One region of the Arthrobacter ramosus genome, then DNA from elsewhere that is predicted to be linked to it. Evidence: riboswitches for the same ligand, from Rfam matches in the RefSeq annotation. Region 1 holds a riboswitch; each other region holds the start of a gene.
The links. A riboswitch is a leader RNA that binds a small molecule or an ion and turns the genes downstream of it on or off. The one in region 1 is predicted to bind S-adenosylmethionine.

Region 1 (7,161 bases):
GCGCACTGGTCTTCACGGTTCCAAGCCTATCGTGAACCGGCCGAATCAGACTTTCCGAGCCCGCCAGCTCTGGGTGAGATAGGGCAACGGGATGACCTCGCCCTCAGCGTGCCCGAGATGTTCGAAGAGGTACCACTGAAGATTGCCCATGACCTTGGCCCGGGTGGCGCGATTCGCCCTCAGATAGTAGCTGCGCGACTTCACGAGTTCGAGGATGTCGGCCGGAGTCACGGGATCCTCCCAACGCGTCAGGTGACTTTCGAGGCCGGCGAACTCCAGGCCCACCACAGGCCGGAAGTCCGGTTTGTGGACATCGCCGGCATGCATGATGCGGGACAAGCGATGGACCCAGGGCACTGAAGTGTCCAGTTGGTTCCAGATCAAGCCGAAGACGCCCTGGGGTCGAAGGATCCGGGCGATCTCGGTGCTGGCGGCGAGGGGATCGCACCAGTGCCAGGCCTGGGCAACGCTGACGACGTCGAATGCTGAGTCCGCCAGTCCAGTTGCCTCGGCCGTGCCCTTCAGGGCGACCACTTGTGGATGCGTTTTGCGCAGTTGGATGAGCATGTCCGTGGAAGGGTCCACTGCGGACACAGCCAGCCCGCGCTCGACGAGGAGCGACGTGAACTTTCCGGTGCCGGCGCCGATGTCTGCCGCGTCCCGCGCACCTTCAGGCAGCAGCCAGTCTGCCGAATCCGCAGGGTAGCCGGGCCGGACACGGTCATAGTGTTCTCCGCCGTCCTGGAAACTCCGGCCGAGTTCAAGGCGCCGCTCCTCATAAAGCTTGGGGCCGGCTGACGTGCCTTTGGGTCGCGGGGCCACGCAGGAACTCCTTCGTAGGACAGGAAAAATACCCTACGAATCTACCGCAATCAGTCGGTGCTGCAGGGAGCGGCGCCCGCGGTCCCGGGAGTGTTGGGAGCCCACTCCGGGTAGCTTCGGTGGTCGTTCGCCGGGACCCACCGGCCGGCATCCACCACGTAGTCCCAGCCGAGGCCATTGCTCTTGAGCGCTTGGATGCCCGCGATGAGCCGGGTGGCGTCTTCCAAGCGCGAGCCCACGCCGAAACTGGCTCGAAGGGATCCGGAGGGAAGGCCGAGGCGCTTGAGCAGCGGGTGGGCGCAAAAGCGTCCGTCGCGCAGGCCAATGCCGTGCTCGGCCGCAAGGTAGGCAGCCACCAGTCCGGCGTCGTAGCCCTGGAGCGAGAAGTTCACGACGCCGATGGTGTCCTGGGGATCGGTGTCGCTGAAGATCTGGTGCACGGTCACGCCGTCGATCTCCTTGAGGCCCTCGACCAGATGCGAGCGGATAGCGGCCTCGTGGGCGTGCCATTCATCGTGGTCGAGGCTGGCAATCACTTGTGTGGCCCGTGCGAGGGTGGCAGCGCCGAGCACGTTCGGGGAGCCGCCTTCGTGCCTGGCCGGTCCCGTGGCCCAGCTGACAGAGTCAAGGCGCGCCTCGCGGACGGCTCCGCCTCCGGCAAGGTGCGGTGTGCCGGCGTCGAGCCAATCGGGGCGGCCCACCAGGACACCGGCGCCGAACGGTGCATAGAGCTTGTGCCCCGAGAAAACCAAGTAGTCGACATCCGCGGCGGCGATATCGATGCGGCGGTGCGGGGCGAGCTGGGCCGCGTCCACCACAATCCGCGCCCCGAATTCGTGGGCCAAGGCAGCGAGGTCCTTGATGGGCAGGATTTCGCCGGTCACGTTCGACGCGCCGGTGACAGCCAGGAGGCTGACGCCCCCGTGGGAGAGCGCCGTGCGGACATTGGACACGGTCTCGGACAACGTTCCCGCGGCAACGATGCTGCGGTGGGGGACGCCTTGCCACGGCAGGAGATTGGCGTGGTGCTCAATGTCCAGGTAAAGGACTTCGCCAAGGTGCCGACCGTCCTCAACCGGCAAGCAGCCGGCCAGCAGATTGAGGGAATCGGTGGTGTTGCGAGTGAAAATGACCGAATCGTCCGGCCGCCCGCCAACGAAGTCACGGACGATGTTGCGGGCGTTTTCGTAGACCGAGGTGCTGATCTGGGAGGCATAGCCTGCGCCGCGGTGGACGCTCGCGTAGTACGGCAGGATCTCGTTGAGGTACGCGGAAACCACGGTCAGGGCAGGTGCGGACGCGCCGTAGTCGAGGTTGGCGTAGCGGATGTGGCCGCCCTGGATCAAGGGTGCCTGCAACTCCGCGCCGGTGACCGCGGCCAGTGGGCGGGATGCCCGGGGGAGGGCTTCACCGCGCTGCTGTGCGGATTCGTTGTGCTGCGAAAGAGCCGGGGAAGTAAATGTCGCTGTGCTCATGGGACCTCACTCAAGAGGGACCCCTGCGTACAGGGGGTCCGCGCTTGCCGCATCCGTTCCGGACCGGCCGGGTCGTCACCCGGGGCACCCCGCCGCGATGGAGGGTTGCCGGCCAGCAAACCGGGGTTTCGCGCTGGCACTCGTGACCTGTAAAGAGCGTAGGACACCGGCAAGGCTGGTTCCAACGTGACCCGGATTGTTAAGCGGATTATTACACCGCCGGATAACTGTGCGTTCTGCCGAAGAAAAAGCAGCGGACGCCCCCAAAAAGGGGCGTCCGCCGTCGTTTGTTCAGTGAAGAGAGAGGACTAGAGGAGGTCGTCGAGCTCGGGGTTGAGCCTCTTGAGGACCTCCGAGTGCAGGATCGAGTTGGTAGCGACGGCGTTTCCGCCGAAGGGACCATCCGCGCCGTCGAGGGACGTGAAGCGTCCGCCGGCTTCCGTCACGATCGGAACCAAGGCCGCCATGTCGTAGACCTGGAGTTCCGGCTCCGCGGCGATGTCCACGGCGCCCTCGGCCACGAGGCAGTAGGACCAGAAATCACCGTACGCACGGCTGCGCCAGACATCGTTCTCGAGGCCCAGGAAGCTGTCCAGCGAACCATGCTGCTTCCACTCGGACAGCTCGGAGTAGGAAAGCGAGGCGTCTTCAAGCCGCGACACGTTGGAAACCTTCAGCCGGGTGGCTGCGGCCAGGGATCGGCCCATGTAGGCGCCCGAGCCCTTGGCCGCCCACCAACGCTTGCCGAGCGCCGGAGCGCTCACGAGCCCCACTACTACCTCGCCCTCGTCCACGAGGGCGATCAACGTAGCCCAGACGGGCACGCCGCGCACGAAGTTCTTGGTCCCGTCGATGGGATCGATGATCCAACGCCTTGAGCCGTGGCCCGTGCTGCCGAATTCTTCCCCGAGGACGGCGTCGCGGGGGCGGGAACGGGAGAGCTGCCCGCGGATAGCTTCCTCGGCGGCTTTGTCGGCATCGGTGACGGGGCTCAGGTCGGGTTTGGTCTCGACCTGGAGGTCCAGTGCCTTGAACCGCTCCATTGTCAGGGAATCGACGGAGTCGGCCAGGACGTGTGCCAGCCGCAGGTCGTCGTTGTAGCTCGAATCGGGTTGGGTCATGGTTCCAAACTACCGTCTATTCGCCGGTGAGCCGGGGAGGTAGGACGGCAAGCGCGCAGGTAGTTGACCGTGCTGTTAATTGACCGGGCTATTAATTGACAGTGCCCAGTTCCTTCGCCTCTTGGGCTTCCATGCGCGGGTCCGCGCCGAGGAGCCGGCGCAACGACGCCAAGCGGGCCGGGCCTGCCTCGCCGGCGTGGCCGTCAGCGACCCAGGAATCCAGTCCGCAGCGAACCGCGGAGGCATCGTGCTTGCAGCCTCGCTCGCACATTTCCGTTCCAGGTTCCAGATCCGGGAAGGCATGCAGGATGCGGTCCGGGTTCACGTGGGCGAGGCCGAAGGAACGGATGCCGGGCGTATCGATGATCCAGCTGCCGCCGGGGGCGTCACTGAGCTTTAGTGCAAGCGCTGAGGACGAGGTATGGCGGCCCCGGCCCGTCACGGCGTTGACCCCGCCCGTGGCGCGTTCGGCGCCGGTGAGGGCATTCACCATGGTGGACTTCCCGACGCCGGAATGGCCCAGGAGCACGGTGACCTTGCCGTCGAGGTAGTCCCGCAATTGGCCGACGGCGTCGCCGTCGAGGCGGGCGGACAAGCCGTCGTCGGAACGGGCGTCGATGCCGGAAGCCCCTGCGTCGGCCGTCCGGCTGATGATGATGGGGAAACCCAGGCTCACATAGTTGGCAAGGAGTTCCGTCGGATCCTTGACGTCCGCTTTGGTAACGAGCAGCAGCGGCTCGATTCCGGCGTCGTACGCTGCCACCAAGGCGCGGTCGATGAATCCGGTGCGCGGCTCCGGGTTGGCGGCCGCAACCACCACCACGAGCTGGTCGGCGTTGGCGACGACGGCCCGTTCGATCGGATCCGTGTCATCGGCACTCCGCCGCAGGAGGGTCTTGCGCTCCTCGACGCGCACGAGGCGGGCGAGGGTGTCCGGGGCTCCGGACACATCGCCGACGAGGGCCACGAAGTCTCCGGGAACCACGGGGGAGCGCCTCAGCTCCCGGGCACGGGCGGCAATGACGATGCGCTCATTGTCCGAGCTTTCGCCCACTATCGCGGTGTAGCGGCCGCGGTCGACTGTGATGATGCGCCCGATCACGGCGTCGTCGTGGCTGGGGCGGTCCTTCGTGCGGGGGCGTGTGCCCTTCTTGTTGGGGCGGATCCGGACGTCGGACTCGTCCCAGGAGCTTGCGTCGCGAGCCATCGTTAGTTGCTTGTCTCCGTTGAGCCGGTGCCCGCGACCGCTTGGCCGGCACTGAGCATCGATGCCCAGATTTGCGGAAATTCGGGCATGGTCTTGGAAGTCGTCGCGATGTCTTCAACCTGGACACCCTCGACGGCGAGCCCCAGGATGGCCCCCGCGGTAGCCATGCGGTGGTCGGCGTAGCTGTGCACGACGCCGGCGTGCAGCACCGCGGGCCGGATCACCAAGCCGTCGCTGGTTTCCTCGGCGTCGCCGCCGAGCCGGTTGATTTCCGCGACCAGCGCAGCAAGCCTGTCCGTTTCGTGTCCACGTAAATGCGCGATGCCAGTGAGGCGGGAAGGGCTGGTTGCCAGGGCGCACAATGCCGCCACCGTAGGGGCGAGTTCGCTGGTTTCGTCGAAGTCGGCGCCCAGGATCTCCGGTCCGCCGGTGACTGTCAGTGTGCCATTGTCCAGCGTGACCGTGGCACCCATGGTGGCGAGGATGTCCCGCCAGAGATCCCCGACTTGCGTGGTGTTGGCCGGCCAGTTGGGGATCCGGATAGTTCCCTTCGTCGCCAGCGCCGCGGCGAGGAAGGGACCCGCGTTGGAGAGATCCTGCTCGATCCTTTCGTCGAATGCCTGGATCGTACCGGGGGCGACGCGCCAATGGTTCGGCACGGAGTCATCCACCTGCACCCCGACGCCCCGGAGGACCGAGACGGTCATGTTGATGTGGTCGAGGCTCGGCACGGGCTTGCCGACATGCTCCAGGTGAAGGCCCTCATCGAAGCGTGCACCGACCAGCAACAGGGCGGAGACGAACTGCGACGAAGCGCTCGCATCGATCACCAAGTGGCCACCGCGGACAGAGCCGGTGCCGGAAACCTTGAACGGCAGGGAGCTCGCCGTGTGCCCGTCCAATGCGCTGACTTCCACTCCGAGTGTCCGGAGGGCTTCGATGATGGTGCCCATGGGACGTTGGCGTGCGTGCGGATCGCCGTCGAACACGGACGCGCCGTTGCGGAGGGCCGCGAGCGGCGGCACAAACCGCATGACCGTGCCGGCCAGGCCACAGTCGATGGCGGTCTCCGATGCGGCAGCCGCCGGGTCGATAGGGGTGACTTCGAGATCCGGGCCGTAGTGTCCATCACCGGGAACCTCGGTAATGCTGGCGCCAAGCCGGCGCAGGGCCTCGACCATCAGGGCGGAATCGCGCGAATGCAAGGGTGCCCGGAGCCTGCTTGGGCCGTTGGCCAGTGCCGCCAGGACCAGATAGCGGTTGGTCAGGGACTTCGAACCAGGAACCGTGACCGTGGCATCCACAGGGTGGCTGGCGAAGGGTGCCGGCCACAGGGGGAGTGCGGAGGTGGTGGTGCTCCCTGAATCGTCTGTCTGCGTGGCGGGGGTTCCTGGCATGCTTCCTTATGCTCCAACTGCGTTGTCTACGGCCTTGCGGACGGCCCGGTCTGTCTTCTTGAACTGCTTGCCCGTGGCCTTCTTCGCGTCCATGGCGAGGTGTTCGGCACGCCACGCGAGGCTCGGTTTGCCCGCGGTATCGACAGCGGCAAGGAAAACGCCACCCGTCAGCGAAATGTTCTTAAGCAACTGGGCGCGGCGGGCGAGCCGGCCTTCCTTGGTGCTGATGTCGGCAGAACGCCACTCAACAAAGGTATTCAGGATCGAGATGCCGGCAAGCAGGCTTGCCGAGAACCGGGAACATTTGCCGAGGGCCAGCAAGGCGCCGGCCCCCACTTGCGCGCCGCCGATGACTCGCGCCAGCACCTTCTCGTCCGCCGGGAAAGGCAGTGACTCCGAAGCGCGGCGGAGCAGCGGAGAGAGCTGTTTGGCAGTGTCATCCGCGTTCTTGAGCTTGTCCAGCCCTGCGACGACAAAACTGGAAGCCAACATTGGCCTGGCGAGAAAACGGACGAGGGACATGTTTTGCCTCCTGGATGGCTTGCCACGGTGTTCAGGTGGTGCTGCGTTCAAGTGGTGCGGTGTTCACGGGGTGCAGTCGGATCTAGTCTTGCATCTTTGCGGAATATTTGCCCGGAGCCTGCCGTTGTCACAAGAAGGTGCGGTATGGGCTGGACCTTGGATTGTGGCGCGTGCGTTGTGCCGCGCGGTCATGTCGTTTGAGTGGAGATGGTTTTTTGGCCTTGGTTAAGGACCGCGAGGGACACTTGGCGCTTGGGCGGGAGCTGCCAGGGGACTCCCGGAGGGTGACAGTAGACTTGGATGCAATGAGCACCATGGATCCGGCCGCAGCGGCCATGTACAAAGCAGCGACCGAAGTCACGGACGCAACGTCCGACGGCGGCGCAACTGTTGATGCCGACGTCGAGATTGCAGTGGACTTCGCAACCGAGACCCCCGAGCAACGGAGGGCGCGCTTCGAACGCGACGCCATGCAGTATGTCGACCAGCTCTATTCGGCCGCCATGCGCATGGCCAGGAATCCGTCCGACGCCGAGGACCTGGTCCAGGAGGCCTACACCAAGGCCTTCTCCGCCTTCCACCAGTACAAACCGGGTACCAACCTCAAGGCGTGGCTG
Region 2 (7,161 bases), 2.0 Mb from region 1:
AATGACCTGGTCGAGGACGGATTTTGCTGCCATGGGTACTCCAATGTTCTACAGGGCCGCTGGGTGCGGTCCGTGGTTGTGCGCGAAGGTAATGCTGTGCAGGAAGCTGCGTGTCCTAGCCTACCGGCCTTTGGCCGCGGTCCTGCCTCCGGACTGGCCTGATTGGCCCTTGGCGGGACGGCGGGAAGAGAGCGCGCCCTTCGGCCAAGGCAGCGTGGCCACGATGATGGCGAACAGCGTTAGCAAGGTGCCAAGGATCGTGGGCAAGGCAACCACGGTTCCCGGAGCCGGCAGGACCAGGTCAAGCCCGAGCGATCCGAGCAACTGTCCGGCGATCATGCCCAGCCCGGTCACCAGGACACCGAGGCTGCGGACCAACAAGGCAGCCAGGCCGATAAAGACGCAGCCCATTGGCCCGCCCAAGTAATACCACCATTCAGCAGGCAGGGCGTGGCCGGGACCAAGCAGCAACACTTTGATGAGCCAGGCGATCCAGAGAATGACCGTTCCGGCCACGAAATTCACCAGCGTCGCGGCGATAGGGCTGCCGTAGTGCACGGTCGCCGTGCCGTTCATCGCCTGCTGGAAACTCATCAGGCAGCCCGCCACGACGGGCAACAGGATCGGGAGCAGCAAGGACCCGACGTCGGCCGCTGCCCCGAGGCGCGGCGAAACGGCCCAGACGACGGCGGCGATCGTCAGGACGCTGCCGAGGATGCGGACCCCGGTGATCGAGCGTTTGCCGCCCGGCCCGATGCCGAGCCGGTCCACGAGTAGTCCGCTCAGGGTCTGGCCAGTCACGGCAGCAACCGTGAACAAGGCCACGCCAAGCAAGCCAACCGTGAACGATTGGGCAAACACGAACAGGGCGCCGATGCCGCCGGCAAGAACGTAGAACCGTGGAAAGCTCCGCTCCTTGAGGGCCGGCAGGATCCTTCGCAGGGCGGCGCGTCCCTTCGGCAGCGTCAGCCCGATCGCGGCGATCAGAACCAGCCCGGTGGTGAAACTCACGACGGCGGCCGCGATGCCGTCGTCGAGCGTTGCTCCCAGGGCGCCGTTGATCCGGCCCTGAAGGGGAATCACGAGTCCGGTTGCCACGGCAAGGAGCAGACCGGTGAGCAAGGGACGGGACGATCGCGGCATTTTCACCACCTTACTTCAGGCATCATTGCTTGTATGAGCAACCCGGAAATCGAAGAAATCCCCATCCGCGACGACATGATCCGACTCGGTCAGCTCCTGAAGCTCGCCAACCTGGTGGAGGACGGCGTGGAAGCCACGGAACTCATCAAGAACGGCCTGGTCAAAGTCAACGGCGAGATCGACGATCGACGCGGCCGCCAGCTCCATGTAGGCGACACCGTGACCGTCAACGGACAGACGGTGCGGATCACCAAGGAGTCCTAGCTCTCTTACGCAACGCGGGGTCACTTATGGCCCATCACGTGCCTCAGAATGGGCCGTAAGTGACCCCGCGTTGCTTTCAGACGGACGTGAGGACCTTGTGCTCCAGGAATTCGCCCACGTGGCCGATTTCCTGCTGGTTGATGCCGTGCCACATGCCTGTGTAGAGCACCTTGGTGAGGTCCGTGTGCTTTCGCACCCAACCCATGGTGTATTCGATCTTGTCCGGGGTGATGACGGGGTCCTGCTGGTCCCGTCCCCAGAAGAGCGGCACGGAACCGTCCAGTTCGGCGTCACGGAACGCGGGGTCGGCATCGGCGTCGACGGCGAAGCCTGAAAGCCCGACGACGGCGGCGAAGTCCGCCGGGCGCTGCCGGAGCAGCGAGGTGGCCATGGCCATGCCCATGGAAAATCCGAGGAGCGTCACCGAACTGTGGTTGGACTTGAATGAGTCCAACCAGGAAAACACGTACTCCGCGGCATCCTTGACGGCGTCGAGCGAGTAGTCGATGGACGCCGTGAGCGGGAACCACGTGAAGCCCGGGCCCGTGGCGATCGGCGCGCGGAGCGAGGCGACGACGAAGTCCTGGGGCAACAGTCCGGCAAGGCTGAAGAGGTCTTGCTCGTTGGATCCGTAACCGTGCAACAGGACCAGCAACGGCTTTCCAGCCCGTTCTTCCTCTTCGTGGGACCACAAAACGACCGGGGCAGGAAAGGCGGAAGCTTGACTCATGGGACTATTGTTGCAGTTACCCATGAGTAACAAGCTACGGGCGCGTAGCGTTGCAGCAAGAGGCAGGATATGAACGTGAGTGACACTGATTCCACGGTGGGGCCGAAGCCGGACGAGCGGAATCATCCGTGGACCCGCTACGTGGCATTGGGTGATTCCTTTACCGAAGGCATCGGCGACCCCGAGCCCGACAACCCCGGGGGACATCGCGGCTGGGCCGACCGCGTAGCCGAGGAACTGAGCCGGGGGCACCGGGATTTCGCTTACGCCAACCTTGCCATCCGCGGGCGGCTGCTACAGCAGATCCTCGACGAACAACTTGGCCCGTGCATGGACCTCAAGCCGGACCTTGTGAGCATCTCCGCAGGCGGCAACGACCTCATCCGTCCCGGCGGCGATCCCGACTCCTTGGCCGAGAAACTCGATGCCGCCGTGCAGACCCTGAGTTCCGACGGCGCCACCGTGGTTCTCTTCAACGGTCCGGACACCGTGTCATCAGTACTCGGCCGGATCCGCGGCAAGGTGGCCATCTACAACGAAAACCTCCGCACAGTGGCCACCCGCCACGATGCGGTGATCGCTGATATGTGGTCCCTGCGGCAACTCTCCAACTCCCAGATGTGGGACGAAGACCGCCTGCATTTCTCGCCGCTCGGCCATCACACCATCGCAGCAATGGTCCTCGATTCCCTCAATGTGCCGCACAACCTCGAACCGCTGTTCCCCAAACCGCTCCCCCAGCGCAGTTGGCGCGAAGCCCGCTCGGGCGACCTCGTATGGGCACGGGAGTATTTTGTCCCGTGGGTCATCCGCCGGATCCGGCACCAGTCCTCCGGCGACGGAATCCTGCCGAAACGCCCGACGCCGGGGCCCGTCTTCGGTCCTGCCGAGACCATCCTTCCCCGGAGCTGACCGGAAACCACGGGGTGGGTCACAGGGAGCGGGGCTAAGCTGGTGAAAGACCTAGGAGGCCTCCACCGTGAACAACTTGATCTTCTGGATCATCGTCTGCTCCTGGCTGATTCCCATGGGGATCCGCATGTACAACCGATCGCGCCAGCGCAGGCTCCGAGACTTCCTTCCGCAGAATTACCCCGGGCAGCCCTATCCGCCACAGAATTATCCCGTCGGATACCCGGAGCAACCCCCGGTAATCATCCCGGCTGAGCCGCAACCTCCGGTGGCGAGGCGCGCACCGCAGGCCGCTCCGCCGTCGTCGGCCGCTCCCCAGCCGAACAGCGCGCCCCAGCCGAACAGCGCGCCCCAGCCGAACAGTGCTCCCCAAGGCTACCGGGCACGGAAACTGGCCGAACTGGACCAGGAGTACAGCGACGGGAAAATCGCCATGGAGGACTACATGAAGCTCCGCCAGGAGATCATGAACGGCTGATTCAGCCGAAGAAGGCCTCTCGCAGCTGGGGACCGAGCTGTCCGATCTCGGTGAGGAACCCGTCGTGCCCGATCGGCGCCTCGATTACGTGAACCGGGACCTCTCCCGGCAAGGCCCTGGCCAGCTCGTGGGATTGTTCCGGGAAGTAGAGGCGGTCCGAGTCCACTGAGGCAACGAAGAACTTCGCTGTTGCCACGGACAGCGCATCCTCCAGGGAGCCCCGGCCGCGGGTGATGTCGTGGCTCATGAGGGCCTCGGTGATGGCGATGTAGCTGTTGGCGTCGAAGCGCTGGACCAGTTTGCTTCCCTGGTGGTCGAGGTAGCTCTCCACCTGGTAGCGGCCCCGGTCCCCCAACGCGGCAGCCTGAAGGGGTGTCTCGCCGCCCTGGGCGTTCCGGCCGAAGCGGAAGTCCAGTTCATCCGCCGAACGATAGGTGATGTGGGCGATCCGCCGGGCCAGGGCCAACCCCGCCTCGGGCGCGGCCTGGCCATAGTAGTCCCCGCTGTTGAAGTCGGCGTCCTGCCGGATGGCGAGCGTCTGGGCCTGCGCAAACGCGATCTGCTCGGCAGTGCTGTACGCCCCGATCGAAATCACGGCGCATCGTTTGACGCGGTCCGGATAGCTGACGGCCCATTCGAGTGCACGGGCACCACCCATGGACCCGCCCACGACGGTGTGCCAGCTGCGGATCCCCAAAGCGTCGGCCAGCCGGGCTTCGGCGACGGTGCTGTCCCGCAGGGTCACGAGCGGGAAGCGGGAACCCCACGGTCTGCCGTCAGGAGCGCACGACGACGGCCCGGTGCTGCCGTAGCAGCCTCCCACGATGTTGACGGAGACCACGAAGTAGCGGTCCGTGTCGATGGTGGCGCCGGGACCAACGAGTTGCTCCCACCAGCCTTCTTCATCGCTCTCGCCACGGGCCACATGGGTGCTGCCGGTCAGGGCGTGTTCCACCAGGACAGCGTTGGAGGCGTCTGCGTTGAGCCGCCCCCACGTCTCGTACGCGAGGACGACCTCCGGCAGGAAACCCCCGGCCTCCAGCTCGAGTCCGCCCACGGAAACATACTTGAGGGTTCCGTCCGGGGTACCGGAAAGGGGTATGGCTGTTGCAGCAATTGTCATTCGTTGGCACCTCACATCGCGCTTGCCCGCCGCCAATACAGCGAAGGGCCAGGTCTTCACCCGGGGCACCCCGCCGCGAATGGAGGGTTGCCGGCCAGCAAGCCGGGGCTGTCACTGGCACTCATGACCTATAGGAAGAGTCTAGGAAAACCGGACCCCTTCTGACGAAGATTATGACATCTTTGTGACACTCGGCCGCGTTTTGTTCACGAAGCAGGGCCTGCGGGCGTCGAAAATTGAAGAGACGGGTGATGCCTGTGTGACTGGAGATACAATTGGGCGCAGCAGTTTGCGTTTTCATTGCATCCGCCTTGTGCGCCCGTTCTTGCGGCCGCGGCCCTGCGTCACAGGAAGATTGAAGCTCGTGAAAAAGCCATTCGGCGTCGTTCCGATAGCCCTGTTCATGCTGGTATCAGGTTTCACTGTGGGAGTGCCGCTGCCGGCGCATGCCGACACCACTCCGGCAGCTGGCGAAGACCGGTACGTGGTCCACTACGCCGACGGCACGGACGTTGCCGGCAAGACCGCGGAGTTGCGCTCGCAAGGAGTCGCGGTGGACAAGACGTTCACGCATGCCGTGAAGGCCGCAGTCGTCACGGCGACGCCCGCCAAGGCCGCTGCGTTGGCGAAGTCGAGCCACGTTGTGTCCGTGGACCGGGATATGCCGGTGCGGATTTCCGACACCCAGGCACCAGCACCTTGGAACCTTGACCGGACCGATCAAAGGGCCCTCCCCCTGTCCGGGAGCTACACACCCCCTTCGAGCGGCGCCGGGGTTCCGATCTACGTGGTGGACAACGGGGTGCTTGGCACCCATACGGACTTCGGCGGCCGGGTAACCGCGGGGTGGAGTGCCTTCTCGGGGCAGCCTGCCAATGCTCCCTGCACCGACCCGGCAATGCCCGACGCCGGCCACGGGACGCACGTAGCAGGGATCGCGGCCGGCAGCACCTATGGCATGGCCAAGTCGGCAACCATTGTGCCGGTGCGGGTCCTTGGTTGTGACGGTACGGGATACTCCTCCGACGTCATAGCCGGCCTCGACTGGATAGTTCAGCAGCACCAGCCCGGCGAACCCGCCGTCGCCAACCTCAGCCTCTCCGGATCTGCGAACCAGAGCCTGGACGACGCTGTTCAGGGCGCGATCAATAGCGGCATTACCGTGACCCTGGCGGCTGGCAACTCCAGCACGGATGCGTGCACACTGTCCCCAAGCCGGGTTCCTGCCGCCCTCACGGTGGCCGCGAGCGATAGCTTCGACCGGCAGGCTTCCTTCTCCAACTACGGTTCCTGCGTCGACCTGTACGCACCAGGGGTCCAGATCACCTCAGATTGGCAGACGTCAAATACCGCAACGGCTGTCCTGAATGGAACCTCAATGGCCTCTCCCCATGTGGCAGGAGCTGCCGCGATGCTCCTCTCCATGCATCCATCGTGGAGCCCTGCGCAGGTCTCGGCAACGCTGACGGTCGGCTCAACGGCCGGAATAGTTCAGTTGACTGGGAACTGCATGCCAAACCGCCTGCTTTACGTCAGCGCTTCGCTCTTTTCTCCATCACAGGACCCTTTGGGCGGTTTTGCGGCTACGACCCCTTGCAGGCAGCTTGACACACGAGACGGGACCGGTGGTGTCAACGGGCCGGTCGCCCCCGGACAGACCATAAGTGTCAAGGTTGCCGGACGCGGCGGCCTCCCAGCTACCGGAGTTTCCGCTGTCGCAATGAACATCACGGTGGCCAACCCGACGTCGAATGGCTTCATCACCGCCTACGCAGGCGGAACCAATCGGCCGGCGACCTCGAACCTGAATTTTGCTCCCGGGCAGATCGTCCCGAATTTCGCGATCACGCCGGTCGGGTCCGACGGAACGATTTCCTTCACGAACAGCTCCAACGGCACGGTCCAACTCATCGCCGACATCACCGGCTACTACCTCACCGCTGGCGCATCACCCGCTCCCGGGACGTTCTCCGCCCAGGCTCCATTCCGGCAACTGGATACCCGGAACGGTGCCGGCGGCGTCACCGGACCGGTCGCGCCGGGGCAAACCATCAGGGTCCGCGTCACCGGGCAGGGTGGCATTCCCTCTTCCGGGGTTTCCGCGGTCGCGATGAACATCACCGTGGCCAATCCGTCGTCGTTCGGCTTCATCACTGCGTACGCGGGCGGGACTCCGCGACCGAACGCCTCGAACGTGAATTACGCGACGGGACAGATCGTCCCGAACTTCGCCATCACGCCCGTCGCTCCCGACGGGACGATTTCATTCACGAATACCTCCGGCGGAACCGTCCAGATCATTGCCGATACATCGGGCTATTACCTTGCAGGCATACCGTCAACCGCCGGCGCGTTTTCCGCCCAGATCCCGTTCCGGCAATTGGACACCCGCGACGGAACCGGCGGATTCCACGGACCGGTCGCCCCCGGGCAGACCATCAGCGTCAAGGTCACCGGCCGTGGCGGCGTCCAAGCATCCGGCGTCTCCGCGGTCGCGATGAACATCACCGT
Region 3 (7,161 bases), 2.5 Mb from region 1:
TTTTCGGTCGCTGCCCAGGCATTGGACATCAAGGCCAAGCGCCGTACCTTGAACGTCTTCGTCGGGCTCCTGGCCTTGGTCGGCGTCGTGTTCTTCATCCTGCAGTCGGACTTCGCGTCGACACTGAGTACTTGGCTCGGCGGGCTCGTGGCGTGGGTCGCCGCGTGGGGAGGCATCATGCTGGTGCACTACTTCTGGGTGGACAAGCGCAGCCCGGTGGAAGTCGACCGGCTCTTCGACCCCGTGGGCACCCGGCGGCTCCCGGCAGTCAACTGGGCGGGGATCACCGCGCTCCTGGTGGGCATCTTTGCCACGTGGCTGTTCATGTACGGCGTCCTGCCGATCATGCAGGGCCCCATCGCCACGGCTATGGGCGGGATCGACTTGTCTTGGCTGGCAGGCGGACTTGTTGCCGCGGCAGTTTACGGCGCACTGGGGCCACGGGTTCATGCCCGATACCTTCCGCTGACATCCGCGGCCAAAGTGCCTTCCGGAGCCGCGGCGCCGTCGCAGCCCCTTGCGGAAGACGCCGTCGCCAATCTGGTCAACGACTGAGAGGAAACCCGATGACCATCAACGCTTTTCCTGACGAGGCACACCCGATCACGTGGCCGGAAAATTTCAAGGCCGCGGCGTCGTTTACATTCGACGTCGACGCCGAATCCTGCACCATCGCGCACGACCCCACAAGCACCAGGCGCATGTCCCTCATGAGCCACCAGTCCTACGGCCCGAGGGTCGCTGTTCCGCGGCTCCTGAAGATCCTCGAGCGCCAAGAGATCCAGGGGACCTTCTTCATCCCGGGGTTCACGGCGGAGAGTTACCCGGACGTGGTGCGGCGGATCCTCGACGGCGGCCACGAAGTCGCCCACCACGGCTACCTGCACGAGCCCATGCAGGGAATCGACGCCGCCACCGAGGCCAGCTACCTGAACCGCGGGCTCGAAGCCCTCGCGAAGGCAGCCGGGGTCAGGCCGGTCGGCTACAGGGCACCGTGGTGGGAGCTCAACTGGCATTCGCCGGCACTGCTCGCGGACCGTGGTTTCCTCTACGATTCAAGCCTGCTCGACGGCGATGCCCCCTACCGCATGGCGGTTGCCCCGGGTGATTCACGGGACATTGTGGAAATCCCCGTGGATTGGGCCCTGGACGATTGGGAACAATACGCGTTCTACCCGGGAGTAACAGGAAGCGGCGTCATCGAGAGTCCTGCCAAGGTGTTGGAGATGTGGACCCTGGAAGCCGAAGCCCACCACACGCAAGGCAGTTGCTTCGTCCTGACCAACCACCCGTTCATCTCCGGCCGCCCCTCCAAGGCCGTTGCCTTGGAGCAGCTGATCGAACGCGTCAAGGCCATGGACGGGATGTGGGTGACCACCTTGGAACGCATCGCAGAACACACCAAGGCCACGGTCAACGAGATCCACAGCCACGCCCGGATCGAGGTCCGGTCCTACCCAGGCGCAGGAGCCAGCTTCAAGCCAGCCCGGCTGCTGGAAGCCATCCCCAGATAGGTCAACCGTTGAGCATGCTCAGCCTTGGCCGGGCGCACTGGACATAATGCCTAGTCGTCCATTGAGCATGCTCAGCCTTGGCCTTGAGCAGTGGACATAGTACTCATATGTCCACTGCTTAGACCGAACGGAGGGCATGTCCCTTGGGGGGAGGGCCTGAACTGGGCTAGAGATCGCTCCGGCACGGGGCGGTGTGGAGCTTGTAGAGTCCGTTCAGGTCCCCGGCTGCCAAACCATCGGGAGCGCCGATCTCCGGGTACATGAGCTGGATTGGATCTTCTACGTGGTCAAGGCCCACGACGTGGCCCAGTTCGTGTTGGATCACCGCGGAGACGTAATGGGCGCCGCCGGAGACGCCCAGCAGTTCCGTGATTTGCGGGGCGTCCAGGTCCAGGCTTCCCGAGACGTAGCTCTTGGGTCCGGTGCCGAAGCTGTACATGGTGCTGCCGCCGGTGCCGATGACGGATCCTGCCAACGCCGGAGCCGCCTCGGGAGTGGTCCAGGAAATCAGCAGGGGTGCCCAACGATCGCCGTAGAGCGCGGGCTGGTAGGGCTTGCGCTTCTCGGAGGGTTTTTCCGTGCTGGTGCCGTCGTCAACGAATTTGAGGCCGGTGGCGGCGGCGATCTTGGCGATGGCGTCGGCGATGAGCCCCTCGGATCCGGCCGGGGCGAGGGCTGCGTTGACCACGTAGTGCAATGGCCGGCACGGGGAGTAGCCCACCGGCGTGCCGTCGGCGTTGGTGGCCAGGAACTTGTACGAGTTGCTGGCCACGGCAGGCTTGGCGGGGGAGCCGAGCGGGTGCCCGGCTTCTTCCAGGCCAGGCGGCGGGGTATCCGGCGCACGGGCCGCCTTTTGTGGCCCCTGCCCGGGAGCCGCGCCCTGCCCGGGGCTGCTTGCCGTGGCATAGGCGGAGGGAGCCAGGTTTGGAAGCAACCCGGTGATGCCGGGGTCGCCGCGGAGGAAACCACTGACAAGCACGGCTACGGCAGCGACGACCGCCACCACCATCAAGTTTCGGAACAGCGCCAGAACGGTACTGGCGCGCTTGGGCGGCGGGCCGCCGTCGTACCCGTAGTTTGAATGCAAGTCTTCCCCCAAGTCCCTGCACCGGCGCCCCGTTGCGCCGGCGCTACTAACCGATGACAGCGCCGAAGACGAGTCCCAGCCCATACGTGGCCGCGGCCGCACCGAGCCCGATGGCAAGTTGCCGGAGGCCGCGGGTCAGCGGCGAGGTTCCGGACAACAAGCCGACGACGGCGCCGGTCGACAGAAGCGCGATGCCCACCAGCGTACCGGCCACAGCAAGCGCCGCGAAGCCCGTCATGCCGAAGATGAACGGCAGGATAGGCACGATGGCGCCCGAAGCGAAGAAGCAGAAGCTCGAGATCGCTGCGCCCCAGGCGGAGCCTACGGCCTCGTGCTCGTTCACGGTTTCTTCCACTTCGGGGTGGAGCGAGAGGCTGGGATCGCAGTCGCAGCTGTAGAGGCCCATGCGTTCTGCTGCGCGGTGTTCGGCGGCTTCCCGGGACATGCCCCGGGCCAGATACACGAGGACCAGCTCATTGTGCTCGATGTCCAGGGCCGGGGCTGCGGTCAGCGTGGCTTGGGTGGGTCGGGTGGCCTTGAGGAGCTCGAGCTGCGAGCGGACCGAGACATACTCGCCGGCACCCATGGACAGCGCGCCCGCCAAAAGGCCGGCGATACCGCTGAACAGGACCACGGCCGCGGGAACGCCCGTGGCCGCCATGCCCATCACGAGGGAAAGGTTGCTGACCAGGCCATCGTTGGCGCCGAATACGGCCGCGCGGAAGGTGCCGGACAACCTGTTGCGGCCGCGCGTCGCCAGGCCGCGGACTACTTCTTCGTGGATCTGTTCGTCGGCCGCCATGGCGCGGGTCGCTGCTGGATCCTTCGCGTAAGGCGAGCGGCCTTCAGCCCGTTGGGCGAGGGCCAACACGAACACTGATCCGAAGTTCCGGGCCAGGAAGCCGAGCATTTGGCTCCGGACCGAGGCCGCCTTCGGCATGCCGGCATGTTCGCCGAGGACCCTGAGCCAGTGCGCCTCATGGCGGCCCTCAGCCTCAGCGAGGGCCAAAAGGATTTCGCGTTCCTCGCCGTCCCGGCGCTGCGCCAGTTCGCGGTACACGGCGGCCTCGGCCCGCTCGTCCGCCAAGTACTGCCGCCAGCGCTTGATGTCCGACGACGACGGGGGAGTCTTGGTGGCTGCTGCGTCTTGCGATGGACTGCTCGAGTCCGAGGGATTGCCTGAATGCGAGGGTTTTGTGTGCGGTTGCACCGGGACTCCTGGGTTGCTGGGGCGGGCTTCATCGCCTCATTGCAGCTCCACTTTATCGCCAATTTCCGCGGCTTTTCGGCTGGCAATCCTTACTGGATATTTTAGGTGCACCTCAAAAACCGGGAGACTCGCGGGAGGCCTTGACCGCCGCAGGGGGCAGTGCTGGGATGGATGAACAGGGTCCACGAATTGGCGGGGTAGCGTGATGACCGGCTGCCTCATATGCCTGTGCGATGGGCTCAGCGGCACGTCGAACGGAGGTTGCACCATGGACAGCACCGAAACCCACGCCCGCCACCCCGACCGTCCCACGGTCGAGGCCGATCCCGCCTATGACTACAGCGAGGACCTGGCGGTGGAGGAAGACTGGGAGGACCAGCCCGAGGTTCTTGACGATGACGAACGGGTGGTTCCGCTCGATGCCGACGAACACCGTGAGTCCGAAGATATCGAATAGCCCCGGCTCGCTAAACCCGACGTGCTAAACCCTGGTAGCTAGAACGCGCTCAGGATGAAGTGCCTCTGCACGCCCGCCCGGTGCCCGGTTGCCGCCACCGTAAGGGTGAGTTTCCGTGTCGCGGGGAACCAGCGCGCGGGCTGGACTGCTTTTGAAAGCGCTTCGGTGATGAGCCGGGGCTCATGATGCCAATAGCGTTCCAGGTTTCCGTCCACCACGAACGTGATGGAGCCTTGGGAGAGGTCGACGCCGGGAATCACCCGGACGAACTCGTCCACCCGCCGGGGGCGGGGCAACAAGAGGGTGCCGGAGTGGGTGGTGCGGTCGGCTGTGGCGCCGTTTTCGAAAGGCATGGCCTTCTCCTGTGGAGTTGCTCTTGCCCGTTCGGTTGTCTCTGGTCCGAGCCGGGCCGCTTCTTCATCCGAACCACCCGTGAACATGGGGTTGGCGTGTGGCAAGTCGGAGCTTTGCACCACATCTCTTGAAGCTCTTCCTACTGTACATGCAGCAGCGGCGCCGCACCCTCCCAAGGAGAAGGTGCGGCGCCGCCGTTGTACTTGACTCTGTGAAGCTTAGTGGCTGGCCACCGGGTGGACTTCCAAGGGGAGTTCCTCCACGGCCGCCCCGGCAACGCGGCGGTCCCATGCTTCGCGGACGGCGGGCTCGGTTGGCGGCGTCAGGAGGGAGACCACAACGTAGACCAGGAGCGAGGCGCCGAGGCCCCAGTAGATGGGATCGTTGGCGTAGACGCCGTCTTCACTGGGGATGATTCCCGTGGCGTAAGCGATCAGCAGGCCCAGCGTCAGTATGGACCCGACCGCCATGGACCAAGCCGCGGCAATACCGGTGCCACGCTTCCAGACCAAGCCACCGAGGATAGCAACCAGCAGGCCGCCCACCAGGATGTCGTAGGCGATGGTCAGGGCCACGACGACGTCTTGCGCCGCCATGGAGATCAACACGGCCACGATGCCCAGGCCAAGGACCCAGTACCGGTTGGCCTTGACGTCGTGCTCGGGGTTTTCGGTGTCGTCGGTGTTGATCGTCTTGCCGAACCAGCTGGCCACGAACGGGACCACGTCGGCGCGGGCAACGGTGGCTGCGGCGATGAGGGCTCCGGAAGCGGTGGACATCATGGCCGCGACTGCCGCCGCCATGACGAGGCCGCCGATGCCGATCGGCAGGATGTGGGTGGCTACCTCGGCGTAGACAACGTCCTTGCCAAGGGCCTTGACGTCGATGTTGGGCAGGGCAACGCGGGCGGCAAGGCCGATCAAAGCGCCGGCGACGCCGTACAGGACGCAGTAGACACCGGCAGTGGCGCCGCCCCAACGGGCCACCTTGGGGGTCTTGGCAGTGAAGACGCGCTGCCAGATGTCCTGGCCGATCAGCAAGCCCAGGGTGTAGACCACGAAGTACGTGATGATCGTCTGGGCTCCGATGCCGTCCAACTGGAAGAAGCTGGCGTCAACACGGGCACGGATGCCGTCGAAGCCGCCTGCCGCGTTAAGGACGAACGGGAGCATGAGAAAGAAGATGCCCACCGTCTTGATGATGAACTGCACCTGGTCGGCGAGGGTGATGGACCACATGCCGCCGATGGTGGAGTAGACCAGGACGATGGCGCCGCCGACGGCGATGGCGAGCCAGCGCTCCCAGCCGAAGAGGACGACGAAGATGGTGGCGTAGGCGCCCGTGGACGTGGCGCACAACATAAGGGTGTAGGCCAGCATGACGATGCCGGAGGTCTGCGTGGCGCGCTGGCCGTAACGCAGGCTCAGCATCTGGGAGACCGTGTAGATCTTCAACCGCTGGATGGTGCCGGCGAAAAGCAGGCTCAGGAGGAGGACGCCCGAACCGATGGCGACTACCAGCCACATGCCGGATATGCCGAACTTGTAGCCGAGGCCGACGCCGCCAACCGTCGATGCGCCGCCGAGGACGACGGCGGCCATGGTGCCGGTGTAGAGCATCGGACCGAGGCGGCGCCCTGCCACCAGGAAGTCGCTGTTGTTCTTGGTGCGCGACTTGCCCCACCAGCCGAAGGCCAGCATGGCGAGCAAATACACCACCACGATCGCAATATTGATGAACGAAGAGTCCACGGTTGGCTCCTGAAAGTGATGCGCAGAGTTCCTGGGGATTCCGACGCCCGTCCGCTGGGTTTCGTTGCGGGTCGCGGAAGGTCTCTGCGCGGGTGATTGGGGAGAGTAGTCTGTGATGTATGCCTCACAAACAACACTTGTTGCCTATGAGGATACGTAGTGATGCGAGTAACAGTCAAGGCGCTGCTTTGCGGAGCGGACTCATCGGCGGACTTCTAGCTAGCCAAAGGCCCGGCCACGCGGGCGATCCGGCTACTATTGCTGCAATGACAGGGCCGCATAAACGGCCTGAAAGGTTCGTGAATGAAGGCTCTCCCCGTTGAACCGAGCAACGTCCCCGTTGCCATCGGTTCCAGAATCCGTGCCGCACGCCAATCGCAGCGGCTCACCATCGAGCAGGTTGCCGACGCCACCGGCCTGACCAAAGGGTTCCTGAGCCGTGTGGAGCGTGACCTGACATCGCCGTCGGTCGCTTCCCTTGTGACGCTTTGCCAAGTTCTTTCGGTGTCCATCGGGGACCTTTTTGCCGCGCCGGAGACCCATCTGACCCGGCGCGACGATGGGCCGCGGATTTCGCTCGGCGGCCAGGGAATCGTGGAACGGCTCCTGACCGCCCGATCGGAACGGAGGTTGCAGATCCTGCAGGCCTCCATCGAGCCCCGCGGCCGGGGAGAAGCCGAGCTTTACGCCGTCGATTGCGACGTCGACGTCCTGCACGTTGTCAAGGGCCGCATTAAATTGATCCTCACCAACGAGGAGTACGAGCTCGAAGAGGGAGACACGCTGTC

Region 2: it holds a riboswitch for S-adenosylmethionine, as region 1 does, so the genes downstream of both, metX (homoserine O-acetyltransferase MetX) here and ABD742_RS06420 (aminotransferase class V-fold PLP-dependent enzyme) in region 1, are expected to answer to the same signal.
Region 3: it holds a riboswitch for S-adenosylmethionine, as region 1 does, so the genes downstream of both, ABD742_RS17740 (hypothetical protein) here and ABD742_RS06420 (aminotransferase class V-fold PLP-dependent enzyme) in region 1, are expected to answer to the same signal.

What each region holds. Positions count from the first base shown of each region.
Region 1 is NZ_BAAAWN010000001.1:1,362,291-1,369,451, forward strand. Features, by position in the region: gene ABD742_RS06410 (metal-dependent transcriptional regulator) at 1-16, opposite strand, end outside; gene ABD742_RS06415 (class I SAM-dependent methyltransferase) at 46-822, opposite strand; gene ABD742_RS06420 (aminotransferase class V-fold PLP-dependent enzyme) at 873-2,297, opposite strand; SAM riboswitch class IV at 2,333-2,445, opposite strand; gene hisN (histidinol-phosphatase) at 2,606-3,418, opposite strand; gene rsgA (ribosome small subunit-dependent GTPase A) at 3,510-4,625, opposite strand; gene aroA (3-phosphoshikimate 1-carboxyvinyltransferase) at 4,628-6,022, opposite strand; gene ABD742_RS06440 (DoxX family protein) at 6,029-6,544, opposite strand; gene ABD742_RS06445 (sigma-70 family RNA polymerase sigma factor) at 6,760-7,161, shown strand, end outside.
Region 2 is NZ_BAAAWN010000001.1:3,355,397-3,362,557, forward strand. Features, by position in the region: gene ABD742_RS15550 (glycine--tRNA ligase) at 1-33, opposite strand, end outside; gene ABD742_RS15555 (DMT family transporter) at 121-1,143, opposite strand; gene ABD742_RS15560 (RNA-binding S4 domain-containing protein) at 1,177-1,407, shown strand; gene ABD742_RS15565 (alpha/beta hydrolase) at 1,484-2,137, opposite strand; gene ABD742_RS15570 (SGNH/GDSL hydrolase family protein) at 2,207-3,049, shown strand; gene ABD742_RS15575 (hypothetical protein) at 3,117-3,527, shown strand; gene metX (homoserine O-acetyltransferase MetX) at 3,529-4,650, opposite strand; SAM riboswitch class IV at 4,664-4,779, opposite strand; gene ABD742_RS15585 (S8 family peptidase) at 5,015-7,161, shown strand, end outside.
Region 3 is NZ_BAAAWN010000001.1:3,847,201-3,854,361, reverse strand. Features, by position in the region: gene ABD742_RS17765 (purine-cytosine permease family protein) at 1-555, shown strand, start outside; gene ABD742_RS17760 (polysaccharide deacetylase family protein) at 567-1,514, shown strand; gene ABD742_RS17755 (matrixin family metalloprotease) at 1,681-2,544, opposite strand; gene ABD742_RS17750 (VIT1/CCC1 transporter family protein) at 2,648-3,811, opposite strand; gene ABD742_RS17745 (hypothetical protein) at 4,080-4,268, shown strand; gene ABD742_RS17740 (hypothetical protein) at 4,307-4,621, opposite strand; SAM riboswitch class IV at 4,636-4,755, opposite strand; gene ABD742_RS17735 (sodium:solute symporter family protein) at 4,841-6,373, opposite strand; gene ABD742_RS17730 (helix-turn-helix domain-containing protein) at 6,677-7,161, shown strand, end outside.